DNA from 3 places in the Kluyvera fluvialis genome. Region 1 is predicted to be linked to each of the others. Evidence: predicted binding sites of a transcription regulator. Region 1 holds the regulator's gene; each other region holds the start of a gene.
The links. Region 1 encodes PurR, which represses purine synthesis genes. Its sites were predicted from a motif close to CANGCAAACGTTTGCNTG; they were not measured.
Positions count from the first base shown of each region.

Region 2: a site for PurR is predicted at 3,440-3,457, ahead of purL (phosphoribosylformylglycinamidine synthase). Genes of this name have one in related genera too.
Region 3: a site for PurR is predicted at 2,845-2,862, ahead of cvpA (colicin V production protein). Genes of this name have one in related genera too.

Region 1 is NZ_AP046142.1:2,393,019-2,398,210, forward strand. Features, by position in the region: gene cfa (cyclopropane fatty acyl phospholipid synthase) at 1-26, opposite strand, end outside; gene punC (purine nucleoside transporter PunC) at 322-1,515, opposite strand; gene punR (DNA-binding transcriptional activator PunR) at 1,627-2,538, shown strand; gene purR (HTH-type transcriptional repressor PurR) at 2,557-3,582, opposite strand; gene AC6I4B_RS11430 (hypothetical protein) at 3,713-3,892, shown strand; gene cydH (cytochrome bd-I oxidase subunit CydH) at 3,876-3,965, shown strand; gene AC6I4B_RS11440 (MFS transporter) at 4,126-5,192, shown strand, end outside.
Region 2 is NZ_AP046142.1:1,322,718-1,327,909, forward strand. Features, by position in the region: gene AC6I4B_RS06450 (MurR/RpiR family transcriptional regulator) at 1-252, opposite strand, end outside; gene yfhb (phosphatidylglycerophosphatase C) at 543-1,178, shown strand; gene tadA (tRNA adenosine(34) deaminase TadA) at 1,244-1,759, shown strand; gene mltF (membrane-bound lytic murein transglycosylase MltF) at 1,761-3,287, opposite strand; gene purL (phosphoribosylformylglycinamidine synthase) at 3,533-5,192, shown strand, end outside.
Region 3 is NZ_AP046142.1:1,580,196-1,585,387, forward strand. Features, by position in the region: gene accD (acetyl-CoA carboxylase, carboxyltransferase subunit beta) at 1-588, shown strand, start outside; gene folC (bifunctional tetrahydrofolate synthase/dihydrofolate synthase) at 774-2,042, shown strand; gene dedD (cell division protein DedD) at 2,032-2,706, shown strand; gene cvpA (colicin V production protein) at 2,917-3,405, shown strand; gene purF (amidophosphoribosyltransferase) at 3,439-4,956, shown strand; gene AC6I4B_RS07635 (glycoside hydrolase family 127 protein) at 5,143-5,192, opposite strand, start outside.

The DNA of each region.
Region 1 (5,192 bases):
ACTTCTTCTATACACGATGAGCTCATAGCCTCTCCATCCCGACCTGATGATCAGAAATTTCAAACAGCGTAGACGCTTTTTTGAGTTTGTGAGAAATGTCACGAAAAATCGTGAGCCTGCTATCTGACGTAGCACAGAGGAAGGGAAGAATCCCTTACCGAAAGCCAATCCATGGTGTAAACGGAGGCATCCCGCTCTCGTTTAATAAATAAAATCGCTATTAATTATGTGATGCCAATCCAGTATAGGACGCTAAGTTTGTTGATTCAACAAAAAAATCCTAGCGTCCTAACTGTTTTATAACATTGATATCAATGATATTTAAGCGTGCGAGGCGGTTTGTTGCGTTTCCCGCTCAGCGCGACGGGCGGCTAACTGCATTCTGTAGCCAATACCGGCGAGCAGTACGGTCGCTAACATTACACTGGTGGTGGTCAACAGTGGTGTGGCGATAAGCGTAGAGACGGCAAGGCTTGCCAGGAAGCACAGCCCCAACTGTAAGGTATTTTGCAGCGCTGCCGCGCGCCCGGTGGCCTGTGGGAATGGCTTCAACGCCTGGGCGACCACAATCGGGTAAATAGCGCCGTTAACCGTTGCCATCAGGCAGAACGGAATGAGCAGGGCGGTCAGCGAGACATTTTCCGCCAGGCCAACGGCCCATGTTGCGATGACGCTTAAACCAAACACCACCAACAGCCACGGCAGCATTTGCGAACCTTGCCACTTTTGCAACGCCGAGCGGCAGCCGTAACCACCGATTAAGAACGCGATGGTTTGCGGCACATAGCTCAGGCCAATCACCGTTGGGCTGTAGCCCATATCATGCAGAATAAACGGCGAACCGGTCAGCCAGGCGAAGAAACTGGCGGAGCAGGCGGCGTAGATCAGCACGTTACCGCGATAATCTTTGCTGCGCAGCAGGCGCATAAAGGTCAGTTTTTCTTCGCTGGACGTCGCATTGTGGTGCGCGGGTTTCAGGCGCAGGGCAGGCAGCATCAACACCAACGTGATGATAAACAACGTGGCAAAAATCGCCTGCCAGTCGAAATGCGCCAGCAACCAACTGCCCAGCAGAGGCGCCAGTGCCGGAGACAGCCCGACCAGCGGCATAATCGTGGCGAAAATACGGTTAGTGCGCTGCGGTGGATAGTAATCGGTGACCATCGCCTGCCAGGTGACTGCCGCCGCACAGACGCCTACCGCCTGAACAAAGCGCAGTACCAGCAGCGTAGTGCCATCGCGCACCCACAGCATCCCCAGACAGCCGATAGCGAAAATGGTTAACCCCGTCAGCAAAATGGGCTTGCGCCCGTAGCGGTCGGACAACGGCCCCCACAGTAGTTGTGCTACTGCGAAACCGGCGAGGAACAGGCTCAGGCTGGCACTGACCGCAGACGCTGGGGTTTGTAAGTCTTGCTGGATGGCAGCAAATGCAGGTAGATACATATCGGTGGCCAGAAAGCCCAGCACGCTAAGCCCTGCGAGCCAAACTAAAAAACCTTTCCCAGGTTGCATAAATCGCCCTTTTTATTGTTAGTGAACAGAGTCGCTGAGTGTAGAGAGTGCATTCGAGCTTGTGAAACGCTAATATTTGAGTCATGGATTCAAAATTTTTGCAGGCAGAAAATGTGGTCTGAATATTCGCTGGAAGTGGTTGATGCAGTTGCGCGTAACGGCAGTTTCAGCGCTGCCGCACAGGAGCTGCACCGTGTGCCTTCTGCTGTAAGCTACACGGTACGTCAGTTAGAGGAGTGGCTTGCTGTGCCGCTGTTTGAACGTCGCCATCGTGACGTTGAACTGACGCCAGCCGGAGCATGGTTTTTAAAAGAAGGGCGATCTGTTATCAAAAAAATGCAGATCACCCGTCAGCAGTGCCAGCAGATAGCGAATGGTTGGCGCGGGCAGTTGGCGATTGCCGTGGATAACATCGTCAAGCCACAGCGCACCCGGCAACTGATTGTCGATTTCTATCGTCATTTCAGCGACGTTGAGCTGATTGTGTACCAGGAAGTGTTCAACGGCGTGTGGGATGCATTAGCTGACGGTCGCGTGGAGTTAGCGATCGGCGCAACGCAGGCGATTCCTGTCGGGGGGCGCTTTGCCTTTCGTGATATGGGGATGCTCAACTGGCACTGCGTGGTGTCTGGCTCGCATCCGCTGGCGAAAATGACGGGGCCATTGAGCGACGATGTGTTGCGCAACTGGCCATCGTTGGTGCGCGAAGATACCTCGCGCTCGTTGCCAAAACGGACAACCTGGCTGCTGGATAACCAAAAAAGGGTGGTCGTGCCGGATTGGGCATCATCAGAAACCTGTATTTCGGCGGGGTTATGTGTGGCGATGGTGCCGGGGCACGTGGCGCAACCGTGGCTGGAAAGCGGTGAATGGGTCGCGCTGGAGCTGGAAAACCCTTTCCAGGATGCCGCCTGTTGCCTGACGTGGCAGCAAAGCGATGCTTCTCCGGCGTTAAGCTGGTTGCTGGAATATTTGGGCGACAGTGAAACGTTAAATCAAGAGTGGCTGCGGACGCCCGAGTAGGGCATCCGCAAAAAGCGATTAACGACGGTAATCGCGATAAGGACCATCGGCAACCGAGCGACGCTCGATAAGACGCGGGTGGACTTCAATCGACTGTGACTCTTCGCGCTTGCTGACAATTCTGTCCATCAGCATATTGAAGGCTGTTTCACCAAGCGAATCTTTCGGCTGGTGAATGGTTGTCAGCGCTGGGGTAAAGAAGCGCGAGTTACGCACATTATCATAACCGATCAGCGAAATGTCCTGCGGCACGCGCAGCCCCATTTCGTCAGCGGCGCACAGCGCGCCCATCGCCATGATATCGCCACCGCAAAAGATAGCGGTTGGGCGAGGATGCTGCGACAAAATTTGCTGCATCGCGCGATAGCCGGATTCTGGCTCAAAATCGCCTTGTACAATCCAGTTAGCCGGTACGTTGATTTGTACCTCTTCCATCGCTTTCATAAAGCCCGCCAGACGCCCGGCGCCGGTGTTGCGCTCCAGCGGCCCTGGGATCACGCCGATATCGCGATGACCGCGTTCGATCAGATAACGGCCAGCCATATAGCCGCCTTCAAAGGCGTTATCGATTACCGAATCGGTAAAGTCGGCTTTGGCTTCGCCCCAGTCCATCACCACCATTGGGATGTGGCGATATTCTTCGAGCATCGTCAGCAGAGGCTCTGGATACTCAGAGCACATGACCAACAGGCCATCTACGCGTTTTTGCGCCATCATCGACAGATAGGCGCGCTGTTTTTCCAGGTTGTTCCACGCGTTACCCAGAATCAGCGTATAGCCTTTTTCGAAGCAGTTTTTCTCAACGGCTTCGATAATTTCGGCAAAGTAGGCCGCTTCGCTGCTGGTGGCTAACAAACCAATGGATTTGGTGTGATTAACCTTCAGGCTACGGGCAACGGCGCTTGGCGAGTAGTGCAACTCTTTAATCGCCGCCCAGACCGCTTCACGCGTTTCCTCGGCGACAAAACGCGTTTTGTTAATTACATGTGATACGGTTGTAGTGGAAACGTTTGCGCGCTTCGCTACATCTTTAATAGTTGCCATTCCATCTCACTCCAGACCCTGGCCTGCCCCTGAAAAAATCGAAAGGAAAACGTTTGCCTTCACACACCCTGGCGCAATTTGTGAATTGCGATTCGCCGGGAAAACGATACAGGACGACAGGAGGGGGTCAATGGCCGGTACGCTTTTAAATAAGCGTCGAATTTTGGCCTATCTTGACGCAAAGTGGAAGAGCAAAAACAAACATCCTGCTAAATCTGTGAAGATTTTTATGATTAACTGTGCAAAAATGAGTAAGGTCAGTTTTGCTGTAGCAATAAAAAGGAGAAAAATTGATGAGTACCGAACTTAAGCTGTCGCTCTCTACTACCGTTGTAACGCTTGCGCTGATTGTCGCCGCAGCGTTCACTGCCATCCTGCATTAATTCCCCTGTGAGGGGGCTGCCGCTCCCTCATCATCCGATTGTTAGCAAATAAGCAATAATCTTTTGCTATTTTGTACGCTTCTGCTTTTCTGTGATTAATGTCATGCTTTTAACATCATATTGATGTCGCACTCTCGATGCGGCTAACCGGAGTTATGGCATGAAAATTAATTTCCCATTATTGGCGCTCGCCATTGGGGCTTTTGGCATTGGCACTACCGAGTTCTCCCCGATGGGCCTTTTGCCGGTAATTGCGAAGGGTGTGGATGTCTCAATTCCCGTTGCGGGAATGTTGATCAGCGCTTATGCGGTTGGGGTGATGGTGGGTGCTCCGTTGATGACGCTGCTGTTATCGCACCGTGGGCGACGCAATGCGCTTATCTTCCTGATGGCGATATTTACCCTCGGTAATGTGCTCTCGGCGCTGTCGCCGGATTACACCACATTGATGTTATCGCGCATTATTACCAGCCTTAACCACGGCGCATTCTTTGGTTTAGGTTCGGTAGTGGCGGCAAGCGTAGTGCCCAAACACAAACAGGCCAGCGCGGTCGCGACCATGTTTATGGGGCTGACTATCGCCAATATCGGCGGCGTTCCGGCGGCGACCTGGCTTGGCGAAACTATTGGCTGGCGTATGTCGTTTTTGGCAACGGCGGGGTTGGGCGTGATTGCGATGATTAGCCTGTGGCTGTCACTGCCGAAAGGCGGCGCGGGTGAAAAACCGGATGTTAAACGTGAATTGGCGGTGCTGGTGCGCCCGCAGGTGCTTTCGGCGCTGTTAACCACCGTTCTGGGCGCAGGGGCAATGTTTACCCTCTATACCTATATTTCTCCGGTGCTGCACACGATAACCGACGCGTCATCCGGCTTTATCACGCTGATGCTGGTGTTGATTGGCGTTGGTTTCTCCATCGGTAACTATCTTGGCGGCAAATTTGCCGACCGTTCGGTGAGCGGCACGTTGAAAGGCTTCTTGCTGCTGCTGATGCTTATCATGCTGGCGATCCCATTCCTCGCACGTACCGAAATTGGTGCGGCGGTGAGTATGGTGATTTGGGGCGCAGCGACCTTTGCGGTTGTACCACCGTTACAGATGCGTGTGATGCGCGTTGCCAGCGAAGCGCCGGGGCTGTCGTCATCGGTCAATATCGGGGCATTTAACCTGGGTAACGCGTTGGGGGCTGTGGCCGGTGGGGCGGTGATTTCAGGCGGCCTGGGTTACAG
Region 2 (5,192 bases), 1.1 Mb from region 1:
CGGTATAGAATGCAGGTTGGCGCTACTGGCCAGCGCTTCACTTAGCGCCAGTTTTAACGCCGGAAACCCTTTAAACCCCAGCTTCTGGGCGAATTTCACCACGCTGGACTGGCTCACGCCAGCCTGGCTTGCCAGTTGTTGTGAGCTTAAATGCCGCGCCAGATCCGGCTGCGCCAGAATAAAATCTGCCAGCTTTCTATCGCTTTGCGCCAGTTGGGGATAACGCTGACGAATACTGATTAAACAATTCATAATAACCTCACGGGCACAATGACCACGATGTGTCAGAACACCATTCTGCTCGTCTGATATACCCGCCATACTTCAAGTTGCCTGGGTGTGAGCGGCCTTCATGACTCGAATTAATTGGGGGGTAGAATTATGTATTCTAGTATAACGGAATATAGCGAATTAAATATTCCATAGCCCGCAAAATGCCACACTTTTGGTGACGAGAGTCTGTTTAAGCGCGGTTCAGCGAAAGCCTGCGGGCATTCTGCTAGTCTGTGGGCTGACATGACAGGGTATTACAGGAGTTTCATTTGACAAGCTATTCCCGCCGCGTAGTGTTTTTTGACCTCGATGGCACGTTGCATCAGCAGGATTTGTTCGGTGCTTTTTTGCGTTATTTGCTTCGCCACTTGCCGCTTAACACGCTGCTGGTACTCCCTTTGCTACCGATCATCGGCGCAACGATGTTGGTGAAAGGGCGCGCCGCGCGTTGGCCAATGAGCGTGCTGTTGTGGGCGTGTACCTTCGGGCGAAAAGAGTCAATGCTCAATGCGCTGGAGGCGAATTTTATTACCAAATTTCGCGCGACAGTGACTCCTTTCCCTGTCGTGCAACAACGTTTAGACAGCTACCTTCACGGGAATGACGCCGACGTTTGGCTGATTACCGGCTCGCCGCAATCGCTGGTGGCGCGCGTGTATGCCGACACACCCTGGATCTCGCGGATTAACCTTATTGGTAGCCAAATGCAGCGTGCGTTCGGCGGGCGAGTGTTGGTGGTGCGTTGCCTGGGGCATGAAAAAGTGGTGCAACTGGAACAACGTCTTGGCGCGCCGCTGCGTTTATACAGCGGCTACAGCGACAGCAAACAGGATAACCCGCTACTCTATTTCTGCGAGCACCGTTGGCGCGTTACGCCGCGTGGCGAGCTGGAACAACTGGAATAGCGCCAGCGGCACGGCGTCTGTTTTTGTGTATAATGCGCCGCGTTTTATCATCTGGAGTCCCCACGTTGTCCGACATTGAACAGAACCATGAATACTGGATGCGCCATGCGCTGAAACTTGCCCAACGTGCCTGGGAGGAGGGCGAAGTGCCGGTGGGGGCGGTACTGGTGCATAACAATCAAGTGATTGGCGAAGGCTGGAACCGGCCGATTGGTCGCCATGACCCAACCGCACATGCGGAGATTATGGCGCTGCGTCAGGGCGGCCTGGTGCTGCAAAACTACCGCCTGATTGACACCACGCTGTACGTCACGCTGGAACCCTGCGTGATGTGTGCCGGAGCAATGGTGCATAGCCGTATTGGTCAACTGGTGTTTGGCGCGCGCGATGCTAAAACCGGCGCGGCAGGTTCGCTGATGGATGTGCTGCACCATCCCGGCATGAACCATCGGGTAGAAATAACGGAAGGGGTGTTGGCGGACGCGTGTTCATCGATGCTTAGCGACTTTTTCCGCCACCGTCGCCAGCAGCAAAAAGCGCTGAGACAGGCGGCAAAACTGACCCCGCCCGACGCACAATAAGTTATTCCGGCTTCGCCATTAAGAAGGAAAGCGCGTTCCCCTGCGTAGGCGAGGGGAGGAATGAGAACAGGCCGTAATGGCTCTGATTAAGTTCATCCGGCGTAACGGCCGGATAGGCTTCGGCAATCGCCCTCTGTTCCGTCGCTTTTCTCTCTTTCTCCAGTAGATAACCCACCAGGCTAATCTGATACTTACGGATATTCTCGACGTAAGCATAGGCCTCATGGCCGCGCGCGTAGCCATATGTCAGCTTGCTATACCACGGTTTCTGGCTGAGCAGCGGCAGGCGCAGTTTCACTTCGGCCCAACTATCTGGGTTACCTTTCTGTTTTGCGGTCAGCGCGCGCGCGTCGAGCATATGGGCATAGCCCATATTGTAGGCCGCCAGCGCAAACCAAATCCGCTCGTCCTGCGGTACGCTATCTGGCACTTTCGTCATCATATCGCGGATATAGCGCATCCCGCCGCTGATGCTTTGCTCGGGGTCGGTGCGATCGCTCAACCCCAAACTCTGGGCGGTGTTTTTGGTCAACATCATCAGACCTCGAACCCCGGTTGGTGATGTAGCTAACGGATCCCAGTGTGATTCCTGATAAGAGATAGCCGCCAGCAGGCGCCAGTCAATTTCGTTCGCGTATTTTTTAAATAACGGCTGCAAGTCCGGCAGCACGTTATCCACCGCGCGCAGGAAGGTGCGGGTATCAACATAGTCAAAATCATCGCCGTGACCGAGGTATTTCTCCTCCAGACGCGCGAGCGTGCCGTCATCATTGATATTGTTAAAGAAGTCGAGCATCGCGGCAGAAAGCGTGTTGTCATTATCTTTAAGGCTAAACCAGGTGACTGGCTGCTCGTCGGTAACGTCCAGCGCTACCGCCAGCTCAGGGTGAACGCGCTGGAACAGGCCAATCGCGACGGAATCCGCGATGGTGTAATCGAGCTTGCCATCGATAACCGCTTGCATCAAATCAACCGAACCGCGCTTTTCATCCACGGTCCAGGTGAGGTCAGGAAACTTCTTTTCTTTTAAGGTTTGCAGGTCATTGATAACCACCTGGCCGGGGGCGATGGTCAGTTGCTCGGCGCTAACGTTGCTGAGGCTACGCGGGCGCAGGCTGCCGACGCGATAGACCAACTGCTGGGAGACGGAATAATAGGTTGGCCCAGCCTGATAGTTTTTCACCCGTTCGCTGTTGTAAACCAGCCCGGCGGCGAGCAGGTCGGCGTCGCCGTGGTCGAGGTCATCGAATAACTGGCTAATATTTTGTCGCACGGTGATTTTCAGCTTCACGCCGAGGTAGTCGGCGAACTGCTGAGCCATCTCATAATCGAGGCCGTACTGTTTATTATTAATGGTGGCGTAGGTCAGCGGCGAGAGCACGGTACTGACGCGCAGCTCCCCCCGCTCTTGAATCGCGGCGATACGGTTGTCTGGTTTGCCAAACCAGGGAATGGACGGCCAAAGCGCTGCGGCCAGCAACAGCGTGACAATGCCGATCAGCAGATAATTAATCTTTAATTTTTTCAAATGGTTAATTCGCTGCGACACCAAATGGTGCCCTTAATAATATTAAGGATTGGTACTGAATCAGCGGCATTTTGCTTAACATTGCGCCAGTTGGCAACTGATTCGAGAGGTGCGTCACATCTATTGGTAAAGCGCGGACATGATTTTATTTCGACGCAAACGGTTTCGTCGGGGCGCAGGATTCTCTATAATAGCCGCCGTTCTCCCCCATTGCGCACATTGAAAGCTGAGAAGACGAGAGACTTATGATGGAAATTCTGCGTGGTTCGCCTGCACTGTCTGCATTTCGCATTAACAAACTGCTGACGCGTTTTCAGGCAGCCAACCTCCCGGTAAGCAATATTTACGCCGAGTATGTCCATTTTGCCGACCTGGACGCGCCGCTGAATGAAGAACAGCGGGCGAGACTTGAGCGACTGTTGCAGTATGGCCCAAGCTTGAACAGCCATACGCCTACCGGCAAACTGCTACTCGTCACTCCCCGTCCTGGCACTATCTCCCCCTGGTCTTCCAAAGCTACCGATATCGCCCACAACTGCGGCTTACCGCAGGTTCTGCGTCTTGAGCGTGGCGTGGCGTACTATATTGATGCTGCCAGCCTGACCCACGAGCAAACTGCGGCGGTGGCGGCTGAACTGCATGACCGCATGATGGAGAGCGTATTTGCCTCATTGCAGGATGCGGAAAAATTATTCGCGCATCACCAACCGGCACCGGTTTCCAGCGTTGACCTGCTGGGGCAGGGTCGCCAGGCGCTGATTGACGCCAACCTGCGTCTTGGCCTGGCGTTGGCTGATGACGAAATCGACTATTTGCAGGATGCGTTCAATAAACTGGGACGTAACCCGAACGATATCGAGCTATACATGTTCGCGCAGGCTAACTCTGAGCACTGCCGCCACAAAATTTTCAACGCCGACTGGATTATCGACGGTGAACAGCAGCCGAAGTCGCTGTTCAAGATGATTAAAAACACCTTCGAAACCACGCCGGATCACGTGCTGTCTGCGTATAAAGATAACGCCGCCGTGATGGAAGGCTCTGAAGTGGGTCGTTACTTCGCTGATCACGAAACCGGGCGCTACGAGTTCCACCAGGAACCGGCGCACATCCTGATGAAAGTGGAAACCCACAACCACCCAACGGCTATCTCCCCGTGGCCTGGTGCGGCAACCGGCTCCGGCGGTGAAATCCGTGATGAAGGCGCAACCGGTCGCGGGGCGAAACCAAAAGCAGGGCTGGTGGGCTTTTCCGTGTCGAACCTGCGTATTCCGGGCTTTGAACAGCCGTGGGAAGAAGATTTCGGCAAACCGGATCGTATCGTCACGGCGCTGGATATCATGACCGACGGCCCACTGGGCGGCGCGGCGTTTAACAACGAGTTTGGGCGTCCGGCACTGACCGGCTACTTCCGTACTTATGAAGAAAAAGTGAAAAGCCACAACGGCGAAGAACTGCGCGGCTACCACAAACCGGTCATGTTGGCCGGTGGGATCGGCAACATCCGCGCCGATCACGTGCAAAAAGGCGAGATCACCGTCGGCGCGAAACTGATCGTCCTCGGCGGCCCGGCGATGAATATCGGCCTCGGCGGCGGCGCGGCCTCTTCGATGGCTTCCGGCCAGTCTGATGCCGACCTCGACTTTGCCTCCGTACAGCGCGACAACCCAGAAATGGAACGCCGCTGCCAGGAAGTTATCGACCGTTGCTGGCAGTTGGGCGATGCGAACCCGATTCTGTTTATCCACGACGTTGGTGCGGGCGGCCTTTCTAACGCCATGCCTGAGTTGGTGAGCGATGGTGGGCGTGGCGGTAAATTTGAGCTGCGCGATATTCTCAGCGATGAGCCTGGCATGAGCCCGCTGGAAATCTGGTGCAACGAATCGCAGGAACGTTACGTGCTGG
Region 3 (5,192 bases), 810 kb from region 1:
GTGATGAAAGGCACTCTGCACGAGATGCCTGTGGTTGCTGCGGCCTTCGAATTCGCCTTTATGGGCGGCTCGATGGGTTCTGTTGTCGGTGCGCGTTTCGTCCGTGCCGTTGAACAGGCGCTGGAAGACAACTGCCCGCTTATCTGCTTCTCCGCTTCTGGCGGTGCGCGTATGCAGGAAGCACTGATGTCACTGATGCAGATGGCGAAAACCTCTGCGGCACTGGCAAAAATGCAGGAGCGCGGTTTACCGTATATTTCTGTACTGACCGACCCAACTATGGGTGGGGTTTCTGCGAGCTTCGCGATGCTGGGTGACCTGAACGTTGCGGAACCGAAAGCACTGATCGGCTTTGCTGGCCCGCGTGTTATCGAGCAGACCGTACGTGAAAAACTGCCGCCGGGCTTCCAGCGCAGTGAATTCCTGATTGAGAAAGGGGCGATCGACATGATCGTTCGTCGCCCGGAAATGCGTCTGAAGCTCGCCCGTATTCTGGCGAAGTTGATGAACCTTCCGGCTCCGAATCCGGATGCCCCGCGTGAAAGCGTGGTTGTACCTCCAGTACCGGATCAGGAACCAGAGGCCTGATAAGCATACTCTATGGATTTTGAGTTGCAGGACGGCGGTAAGAGACACAATTCCGATGCGTTTACTCAGGTAAGCGATTCGGCTGAGCTTACGGACCTGCAACTTAAAAAACGACGAGTACAAAGGGTAGGGCCAGGCGGCGCTGCCCTTTTTGCTATTATCCACTGTTGAAAGTAGCGGGCACTATGGACAAACATCTTATTCCTCAGGCCACGTCGCCCCTGGCTACGTGGCTTTCTTATCTTGAAAACCTCCACGCAAAAACCATCGACCTGGGACTGGCGCGCGTCAGCCTGGTCGCAGGGCAACTGAACGTGCTGCAACCGGCGCCGTTTGTGTTTACCGTCGCCGGAACGAACGGCAAAGGCACAACCTGCCGCACGCTGGAAACCATCTTGATGGCGGCGGGTTATAAAGTTGGCGTTTACAGCTCGCCGCATCTGGTGCGCTACACTGAACGGGTGCGTATTCAGGGCGCTGAGCTTGCTGAAAGCGCGCATACCGCCTCCTTTGCGGCGATTGAATCCGCGCGTGGCGAAACCTCTTTGACCTATTTTGAATACGGTACACTCTCGGCGCTGTGGCTGTTTAAGCAGGAAAAAGTGGACGTCGCGATTCTGGAAGTCGGTCTGGGCGGTCGTCTCGATGCGACCAACATTGTTGATGCTAACGTGGCTGTTGTCACCAGTATCGCGCTGGATCATACCGATTGGCTGGGGCCGGATCGCGAAAGCATTGGTCGTGAAAAGGCGGGCGTGTTCCGCGCCGGGCGTCCTGCTGTGGTGGGGGAGCCTGATATGCCGCATACCATTGCTGATGTTGCGCGCGAGAAAGGCGCACAGCTACTGCAACGCGACGTTGACTGGCGCTACACAGTGCAAGCTGATAGCTGGACATTTAGCGATGCGCAGGGTGAACTGCGTGGCTTACCGCTACCAAACGTGCCGCAGCCTAACGCTGCCACGGCGCTGGCGGCGCTGCGCGCCAGTCAGCTTGTGGTGAGCGAACAGGCGATTCGTGACGGTATTGCCGGGGCTATTTTGCCGGGGCGTTTTCAGACCATCCAAATGGAACCTCGGGTGATCCTTGATGTTGCCCATAACCCGCACGCGGCGGGCTATCTTGCTGGGCGTCTCAAATCGCTGCCGAAAACTGGGCGAGTGCTGGCGGTTATTGGTATGCTGCATGATAAGGACATCGCCGGTACGCTGGCATGTCTGGATGGCGTTATTGATAGCTGGTATTGCGCACCGCTGGAAGGGCCGCGCGGAGCGACGGCAGAACAGTTGCGCGAACATTTGCGCACAGGTACTGTTTTCGCCAGCGTGGCACAGGCGTGGTATGCCGCAATGGCGGAAGCAAAGCCTGAAGATACGGTGCTAGTGTGTGGTTCGTTCCATACGGTAGCGCATGTGATGGAAGAGTTGGACGCGGGGAGAGCCGGTGGCAAGTAAGTTTCAGAACCGTCTTGTTGGGACAATCGTCTTAGTTGCACTGGGGGTCATCGTGCTGCCAGGGCTGCTCGACGGGCAAAAAAAACATTATCAGGATGAGTTTGCTGCCATCCCGCTGGTGCCAAAGCCTGGCGATCGTGATGAGCCGGATATGCTGCCGACGGCGACGCAAGCACTGCCTGCTCAGCCGCCGGAAGGTGCTGCGGAAGAGGTAAGAGCGGGTGATGCTGCGGCGCCGTCGCTGGATTCCAGCCGTCTGGCGGTCAATGGCAACGGCGACCTTGAGCAGATTCCACCTGCCGCCGAACTGCCGAAACCGAAGCCGGTAGAGAAGCCAAAACCGAAACCACAGCCGGTGGTCGAGCAGGTTGCCGTAACCCCACCGCCAAAAGCCGCGCCGGAAGAGAAACCTGCGCCGGTTGGCAAAGCCTACGTGGTGCAGTTAGGTGCGCTGAAAAACGCCGACAAAGTGAACGAAATTGTTGCCAGTTTACGCGGTGCAGGTTATCGCGCCTACACGTCGCCTTCGACGCCAGTTCAGGGTAAAATTACCCGTATTCTGGTTGGCCCGGATGCCTCGAAAGATAAGCTAAAAGGTTCGCTTGGCGAGCTGAAGCAGCTATCGGGGTTAAGCGGTGTGGTGATGGGATATACCCCGAACTAATCCTGCTTTACCTCTCACCCTGAACCCTTTGCTCATCAGGTAAAGGGGGCGTTTTTTGCCCGTGGGTGAGGGCGGAAACCAGTGGCGTTGAATATTTTTTCAGCGCCATTTTTTATTTATGCCTGGGAAGGAAATCCCTACGCAAACGTTTTCTTTTTCTGTTAGAATGCGCCCGAACTGGATGACAGGGCGTAAAATCGTGGGACAAATATGGTCTGGATTGATTACGCCATTATTGCGGTGCTGGGCTTTTCTTGCTTAGTTAGCCTTATCCGTGGTTTTGTTCGTGAAGCATTATCGTTGGTGACATGGGGCTGTGCTTTTTATGTCGCTAGCCATTACTACACGGAACTGTCTGTCTGGTTTACGGGCTTTGAGGACGAACGGGTTCGAAATGGGATTGCTATTGCGGCACTGTTTATCGTGACGCTCATCGTCGGCGCTATCGTCAACTATGTGATAGGCCTGCTGGTGGAGAAAACCGGTCTGTCGGGCACAGACAGGGTATTGGGGATCTGTTTTGGCGCTTTACGTGGGGTGCTGATCATCGCCGCTATTCTGTTTTTCCTCGACACTTTTACCGGAATGGCGAAAAGCGCTGACTGGCAGCAGTCGCAGTTTATTCCTTACTTTTCACCCGTTATCAGATGGTTTTTTGAATACCTTCAAAGCTCGTCAAGTTTCTTGCCCAAAGTATAAGCTTTGGGCCGTTGCTTAACGAGGAAAAGACGTATGTGCGGTATTGTCGGTATCGCCGGTGTTATGCCGGTAAACCAGTCGATTTATGATGCGCTAACGGTGCTTCAGCACCGTGGACAGGATGCCGCTGGCATCATCACCATTGATGCCAACAACTGCTTCCGGTTGCGTAAGGCAAACGGCTTAGTCAGCGATATCTTTGAAGCCCGCCACATGCAGCGTATGCAGGGCAATATGGGTATTGGCCACGTGCGCTACCCAACGGCGGGCAGCTCCAGTGCTTCTGAAGCACAACCCTTCTACGTCAACTCACCGTACGGTATTACGTTGGCGCATAACGGTAATCTGACCAATGCGCATGAGTTACGTAAAAAGCTGTTTGAAGAAAAACGCCGTCACATCAACACCACCTCCGATTCTGAAATCCTGCTCAATATTTTCGCCAGCGAATTAGACAACTTCCGTCATTATCCGCTGGAAGCCGACAATATTTTTGCCGCCATTGCCGCGACAAACCGCCAGATTCGCGGGGCGTATGCATGTGTCGCGATGATTATCGGTCACGGCATGGTTGCCTTCCGCGACCCGAACGGTATTCGCCCGCTGGTGCTGGGCAAGCGCGATATTGGGGATGGTCGTACCGAATATATGGTCGCCTCTGAAAGCGTGGCGCTGGATACGCTGGGCTTCGAATTCCTGCGCGATGTGGCGCCAGGCGAAGCGGTGTACATCACTGAAAAAGGTCAGCTATTTACCCGTCAGTGTGCCGACAACCCGGTCAGCAACCCATGCTTGTTCGAGTATGTCTACTTTGCGCGTCCTGACTCCTTTATCGACAAAATTTCCGTCTACAGTGCGCGTGTCAATATGGGCACGAAACTGGGCGAGAAGATTGCGCGCGAATGGGAAGATTTGGATATCGACGTGGTGATTCCTATCCCGGAAACCTCTTGCGATATCGCGCTGGAAATCGCCCGTATTCTCGGCAAGCCATACCGTCAGGGGTTTGTGAAAAACCGCTACGTAGGCCGTACCTTTATCATGCCAGGCCAACAGTTACGCCGTAAATCCGTGCGCCGTAAGCTGAATGCCAACCGCGCTGAGTTCCGTGATAAAAACGTGCTGCTGGTTGATGACTCCATCGTACGTGGTACGACGTCTGAGCAGATTATCGAGATGGCGCGCGAAGCCGGAGCGAAGAAAGTATACCTGGCGTCTGCTGCCCCGGAAATCCGCTTCCCGAACGTCTACGGTATCGATATGCCAACCGCCAATGAGCTTATCGCTCACGGTCGCGAAGTGGATGAGATTCGCCAGATAATCGGTGCGGATGGGCTTATCTTCCAAAACCTGGATGATTTGATTGATGCCGTTCGTGCTGAAAACCCTGATATTCAGCAGTTTGAATGCTCGGTGTTTAACGGCGTGTACGTCACCAAAGATGTCGATCAGGCTTATCTCGATTTCCTCGACTCGCTGCGCAACGACGACGCCAAAGCGGTGCAGTTGCAAAATGAAGTTGAAAATTTAGAGATGCATAACGAAGGTTAAGCTCGTTGGTATTAGGCGCACAAAGCCTGATGGCGCTACGCTTATCAGGCCTACGGTTTCGCAATATCTGTAGGCCGGATAAGGCATCGCCGCCATCCGGCAATAGGAGCACAGCGCCTGATGGCGCTGCGCTTATCAGGCCTACGGTTTCGCAAGGCATCGCCGCCATCCGGCATTGTTATTAAATCACGCCTCATCGACCCAAATACGCATTTCCCCTTCGCCGCGATTCGCCC